Regions from separate parts of the Pseudomonas sp. ATCC 13867 genome, predicted to be linked through region 2. Evidence: predicted binding sites of a transcription regulator. Region 2 holds the regulator's gene; the other holds the start of a gene.
What was found. The regulator sigma-54, encoded in region 2, starts transcription at its own class of promoters, with help from an activator protein. The targets are predictions, from matches to a motif close to ANTGGCATNNANNTTGCTNT.
Positions count from the first base shown of each region.

Region 1 (3,416 bases), 1.7 Mb from region 2:
GGAGCTTGTCTACGAGGGTGGTCTTGCCATGGTCGACGTGGGCGATGATGGCGATGTTGCGCAGTTTTTCGATCACAGTGTCAGTCTCGATAGTGAATCTTCGGCTGCCGTTTTCGGCAGCGGGGGCCGGGCCTTGGCGCGGCGGTGCAAAAGGTCAGGGCGTGAGCCTACGCACCGAATGTGTCGGGAGGTCGGTGGCGGATACTGCCGCCGAACAGTCCGGGCTGGCGGCGTTGGTCCGCGCCTTTATTGCGGACGGTAAACACGCACATTGGTGTGCCCTTCGTTGACCAGGTGGTGGGCGTGCAGGCGACTCATCACGCCCTTGTCGCAGTACAGGAGGTACTGGCGGTTGGGATCCAGTTCCTTGAACTTGCTGTTGATCGCGTAGAACGGCATAGGCAGCACTTCGATGCCTTCGAGCGCCAGCGGTTCATCTTCCTGGGCATCCGGGTGACGGATGTCCACCACGATCTGGCCCGGCAGCACTTCGTCGACCATTTCCACCGGCAGGTCCTTGCCCAGTTCGTCGATCACGCGGTCGACGGTCATCTGGGTGGAGCGCTCCAGGGCGCGGTCGAGCACGGCCATGTCGAACTTGGTTTCTTCGTGGTCGACGCGGTAAGGCTTGGCCTGGGTGGTCGGGTTCACCGAGATCACGCCGCAGTATTCGGGCATGTGCTTGGCGAACTCGGCGGTGCCGATCCGGGTCGCGGTGTCGATGATGTCCTGCTTGTGGCTGACGATCAGCGGACGCAGCACCAGGGTATCGGTCACCCGGTCGATCACCGAGAGGTTCGGCAGGGTCTGGCTGGACACCTGGGAGATCGCCTCGCCGGTCACCAGGGCGTTCAGCTCCAGGCGCTCGGCCACGCGGCTGGCGGCGCGCAGCATCATGCGCTTGAGGGTCACGCCCATGTAGCTGTCGTCGACCTTGGTGAGAATCTCGCCGACCACTTCCTCGAAGGGCACGCTGACGAACAGCACGCGCTGGGAACGGCCGTACTTCTCCCACAGGTAGTGCGCGACTTCCATCACGCCCAGTTCGTGGGCGCGGCCGCCGAGGTTGAAGAACACGAAGTGGCTGATCATGCCGCGGCGCATCATCTGGTAGGCCGCCACGGTGGAGTCGAAGCCGCCGGACATCAGCACCAGCACCTGCTCCAGCGCGCCCAGCGGGTAGCCGCCGAGGCCTTCGTGCTGGGCATGGATCACGTACAGGCGGTCGTAGCGGATTTCCACCCGTACCTGCACTTCCGGGTTCTTCAGCGACACGCCCGCAGCGCCGCACTGCTGGCGCAGGCCACCGCCGACGTAACGCTCGACGTCGATGGAGGTGAACGGGTGCTTGCCGGCGCGCTTGCAGCGCATGGAGAAGATCTTGCCCGGCAGCTTGTCGGCGAAGTGCAGCTTGCACTTCTCCAGAATGTCGTCGAAGTCGCCCAGCGGGTATTCGTGCACTTCCAGGAAGTGGCCGATGCCCGGCGTGCAGCTCAGGCGCTCGATCATCTCGCGCAGGACCTTGGGGTCGGTGACCTTGGTCTCGACGTCCAGGTTGTCCCACTCGCCTTCCACCAGCAGCTCGGGATCGAGGTCGCGGAGCACCGTGCGAATGTTCTTCGCCAGCTGGCGGATGAAGCGCTTGCGCACCGGCCGGCTCTTGATGGTGATTTCCTGGAAGACCTTGACGATGAGTTTCATGCGGACCGGGCGATTGCAATGGGACGGAAAAAAAGGGGCAAGATTATATCCGAAATTGCTCAAGACTTGAGCAGAAATCGGAGACTTTCTTTTGGGCGCACCAAAATGGACTGACGCACCACAATGAAGCACTAAAACGGTGCACAATTACCCGGTAATTCCTGGTCGCACTCGCCGAAGCCCCGCAAATCAGCGGTTCTGCACGATTACGGGCACTGGCACGCAACTTGCTCCCTTGTGAGGCAGGTTGCCCTGACGGAGTATTCCGGCCGGCATCACCCGATCCTGGGGCACAGAAGTTCCCAGCTCTAATCCCTCCTGGAGGACAGCATGTCGTACAAGTCGCAACAACTGATCAAAGATCATGACGTGAAGTGGGTTGACCTGCGCTTCACCGATACCAAAGGCAAGCAGCAACACGTCACCATGCCGGCCCGCGACGCGCTGGACGATGACTTCTTCGAAGCCGGCAAGATGTTCGACGGCTCCTCCATCGAAGGCTGGAAGGGCATCGAAGCCTCCGACATGATCCTGCTGCCGGACGACAGCACCGCCGTGCTCGACCCGTTCACCGAAGAGCCGACCCTGATCCTGGTCTGCGACATCATTGAGCCGAGCACCATGCAGGGCTACGAGCGCGACCCGCGCAACATCGCCAAGCGCGCCGAGGAATACCTGAAGTCCACCGGTATCGGTGACACCGTATTCGTCGGCCCGGAGCCGGAGTTCTTCATCTTCGACGAAGTGAAGTTCAAGTCCGACATCTCCGGCTCGATGTTCAAGATCTACTCCGAGCAGGCTTCCTGGAACACCGACGCCGACATCGAAAGCGGCAACAAGGGCCACCGTCCGGGCGTGAAAGGCGGCTACTTCCCGGTACCGCCGGTCGACCACGACCACGAAATCCGTACCGCCATGTGTAATGCCATGGAAGAAATGGGCCTGGTCATCGAAGTTCACCACCACGAAGTGGCGACTGCCGGCCAGAACGAAATCGGCGTGCAGTTCAACACCCTGGTGAAGAAGGCCGACGAAGTCCAGACCCTGAAGTACTGCATCCACAACGTTGCCGACGCCTACGGCAAGACCGTGACCTTCATGCCGAAGCCGCTGTACGGCGACAACGGCTCGGGCATGCACGTGCACATGTCCATCTCGAAAGACGGCAAGAACACCTTCGCCGGTGAAGGTTATGCCGGCCTGTCCGAGACCGCCCTGTACTTCATCGGCGGCATCATCAAGCACGGCAAGGCCCTGAACGGCTTCACCAACCCGGCCACCAACTCCTACAAGCGTCTGGTTCCGGGCTTCGAAGCCCCGGTCATGCTGGCCTACTCCGCCCGTAACCGTTCCGCCTCGATCCGTATTCCGTACGTGTCCAGCCCGAAAGCCCGCCGCATCGAAGCGCGCTTCCCGGACCCGGCTGCCAACCCGTACCTGTGCTTCGCCGCGCTGCTGATGGCCGGCCTGGACGGCATCCAGAACAAGATTCACCCCGGCGATGCCGCCGACAAGAACCTGTACGACCTGCCGCCGGAAGAGGCGAAGGAAATCCCGCAGGTTTGCGGCAGCCTGAAAGAGGCGCTGGAAGAACTCGACAAGGGCCGTGCGTTCCTGACCAAGGGCGGCGTGTTCACCGACGAGTTCATCGATGCCTACATCGAGCTGAAGTCGGAAGAAGAGATCAAGGTGCGCACCTTCGTGCACCCGCTGGA
Region 1 covers NC_020829.1:5,152,375-5,155,790, forward strand. The annotation lists gene typA (translational GTPase TypA) at 1-76, opposite strand, end outside; gene thiI (tRNA uracil 4-sulfurtransferase ThiI) at 247-1,701, opposite strand; gene glnA (glutamate--ammonia ligase) at 2,032-3,416, shown strand, end outside.
Region 1: glnA (glutamate--ammonia ligase) is a predicted target of sigma-54. The motif match lies at 1,916-1,935, and genes of this name have one in related genera.

Region 2 (3,416 bases):
CACGTTGCGCCAGGTCCGGGAGGAGGCTGGCGGGCAGGTTGTCGATGCAGTAGAAACCGTTGTCCTCGAGCACGTTGAGTGCGGTGCTCTTGCCCGAGCCGGACCGTCCGCTGATGATGATCAGGCGCATGATCAGTGGCCGTTCTGGAAGTCCACGACGATCCGGTACAGCTCTTCGCCGTTGGCGGCGTGGCGCAGGCGGTCACGGACGTCGGAACGGTCGAGCATGGAAGCAATCTGCCGAAGCAGCTCCAGATGCTCTTCGGTGGCGGCTTCCGGCACCAGCAGGACGAACAGCAGATCGACCGGCGCGCCGTCGAGGGCGTCGAAGTCGACCGGGGCGTCCAGGTGCAGGATCGCGCTGATGGGAGACTGGCAGCCGGGGAGGCGGCAGTGCGGAATGGCGATGCCATTGCCGAATCCGGTGGACCCCAGGCGTTCCCGAGCCACCAGGTTTTCGAAGATGTCTTGCGCATCGAAACCTGGCAGCTCGCGAGCTACCAGGTTTGCGATTTGTTCAAGGACGCGTTTTTTACTGCCGCCCGGCACGTTCACCAGGGAACGGCCGGGGGTCAGGATTTGCTCGAGTCGAATCATAGGGAAGGGTTAACGGACGCCAACACCCTGCTGGCGTTCGAGGTATTTTTCCTTGTGCTTGATCAGTTGGCGGTCGAGCTTGTCGGTGAGCAGGTCGATGGCTGCGTACATGTCTTCATGTTCGGCACAGGCCACCACCTCACCCCCTGCGATATGCAGGGTGGCTTCGATTTTCTGCTTCAGTTTCTCGACCTCCATGATGACCTGAACATTGGTGATCTTGTCGAAGTGGCGCTCCAGTCGTCCGAGTTTTTCGACGACATAGTCGCGCAGGGCGTCGGTCACATCCAGTTGATGTCCACTGATGTTGACTTGCATACCGCTTTCTCCTTATTGCCCGTGTATAAGTGGCAGGTTAGGTGGCCTGCCGCCGGAACACTTTGGCGTGGATCAACGTCATACCAGTCGCTTGCGTTCGCTGGAGGGAGCAATCCCCAAGGACTCCCGGTACTTGGCGACGGTGCGACGTGCCACTTGAATGCCCTGTGCTTCCAGTAAACCAGCGATCTTGCTGTCACTCAATGGCTTTTTCGGACTTTCCGCCGCGACCAGTTTCTTGATGATGGCGCGGATCGCGGTGGACGAGCATTCGCCGCCCTCGGCGGTGCTGACGTGGCTGGAGAAGAAGTACTTCAGCTCGAAGATGCCACGCGGGGTATGCATGAATTTCTGCGTGGTGACGCGCGAGATGGTCGACTCGTGCATGCCCACGGCTTCGGCGATGTCGTGCAGGACCAGGGGCTTCATCGCCTCCTCGCCGTATTCGAGGAAACCGCGCTGGTGTTCGACGATCTGGGTCGCCACCTTCATCAGCGTCTCGTTGCGGCTCTGCAGGCTCTTGATGAACCAGCGGGCTTCCTGCAACTGGTTGCGTATGAAGGTGTTGTCGGCGCTGGAGTCCGCCCGGCGCACCAGGCCGGCGTACTGCGAGTTGACGCGCAGGCGCGGCACGGCTTCCTGGTTCAGTTCTACCAGCCAGCGGTCGTTGTGTTTCCGGACGATGACATCCGGCACCACGTATTCGGCTTCGCCGGACTCGATCTGCGAGCCGGGACGCGGGTGCAGCGACTGGATCAGCTCGATGGTCTCGCGCAGCTCGTCTTCCTTGAGCTTCATGCGCCGCATCAGTTGGCTGTAGTCGCGGCTGCCGAGCAGGTCGAGATGATCGGAGACCAGCTTCAGGGCCTCGGTCAGCAGGTAGGTCTTGGCCGGCAACTGGCGCAGTTGCAGCAACAGGCATTCGCGCAGGTTGCGTGCGCCGACGCCGGCGGGTTCGAGTTGCTGCACGCGGCGCAGGACGACTTCCACCTCGTCCATCTCCACGCCCAGTTCCGGGTCGAGGGAGGCGAGGATGTCGTCGAGGGACTCTTCGAGATAACCGTCGTCGTTGATGCCGTCGATGATACTCAGGGCGATCAGGCGGTCGGTGTCGGACATCGGCGCCAGGTTGACCTGCCAGAGCAGGTGGCTCTGCAGGCTTTCGCCAGCGGAGGTGCGGGCGGTGAAGTCCCACTCGTCATCGTCGCTGCTGGGCAGGCTGCTGGCGCTGGTCTGGTAGATGTCTTCCCAGGCGGTATCGACCGGCAGCTCGTTAGGGATGCGCTCGGCCCACTGGTCCTCGTCGAGGCTGTCGACGCTGGGGGTAGTGCTTTCCTGGAAGCTGTCCTGCGAGTTGCTGCTGGCGCCCTGGGCGGCGGAGTCGTCGCCGTCGGCCATTGGGTCGCTGTTGTCGTAGTCGTCGCCGTCTTCCTGACGTTCCAGCATCGGGTTGGACTCCAGGGCTTCCTGGATTTCCTGTTGCAGGTCCAGCGTGGAGAGCTGGAGCAGTCGGATGGCCTGTTGCAGCTGCGGAGTCATCGTCAGCTGCTGGCCCATCTTGAGGACGAGCGATGGTTTCATGGCTGGAACTAGGCACCTTGTTCGCTGGCGCAGCAAGCGCCATATCCACGACTACGGACGCCTGGGCGCCGCGAGGAAGCAAATTATATGCCTGAGTCTGGACGCTTTGCCTAGGGTCTGTCGACCTTTCGTTACAACCTGAGTATCGGGCAGGTGCGAGACGGCAGAATGCACGGCGCCGGACACAGGTCCGGGCCGTCGTGGAACGGGGCGAGGCGCCGCCGGAAGGGCGGCTTCCGGGTCAGAGACGGAACTCGTGGCCCAGATAGACTTCCTTCACCAGGTCGTTGGCGAGGATGGTCTCGGAGCTGCCCTCGGCGATCAGTTGGCCGTCGTTGACGATGTAGGCGGTTTCGCAGATATCCAGCGTCTCGCGGACGTTGTGATCGGTGATCAGCACACCGATGCCCTTGGCCTTGAGGTGATGGATGATCTGCTTGATGTCGCCCACGGAGATCGGGTCGACGCCGGCGAAGGGTTCGTCCAGCAGGATGAACTTCGGTGCGCTGGCCAGGGCGCGGGCGATTTCCACGCGGCGCCGCTCGCCGCCGGACAGGCTCATGCCGAGGTTGTCGCGGATGTGGTGGATGTGGAACTCCTCGAGCAGGCTTTCCAGTGCTTCCTGGCGACCGGTGCGATCCAGGTCGCTGCGTGTTTCGAGGATCGCGCTGATGTTGTTGGCCACCGACAGCTTGCGGAAGATCGAGGCTTCCTGCGGCAGGTAGCCGATGCCGGCACGGGCGCGGCCATGCATGGGCAGGTGGGTGACGTCCTGGTCGTCGATGCGTACCACGCCCTGGTCGGCGCGGACCAGGCCGACGATCATGTAGAAGCAGGTGGTCTTGCCCGCTCCGTTGGGGCCGAGCAGGCCGACGATCTGTCCGCTGTCGATACTCATGCTGACGTCGCGGACCACTTGC
Region 2 covers NC_020829.1:1,182,684-1,186,099, forward strand. The annotation lists gene rapZ (RNase adapter RapZ) at 1-130, opposite strand, end outside; gene ptsN (PTS IIA-like nitrogen regulatory protein PtsN) at 133-597, opposite strand; gene hpf (ribosome hibernation-promoting factor, HPF/YfiA family) at 607-915, opposite strand; gene H681_RS05415 (RNA polymerase factor sigma-54) at 994-2,496, opposite strand; gene lptB (LPS export ABC transporter ATP-binding protein) at 2,738-3,416, opposite strand, start outside.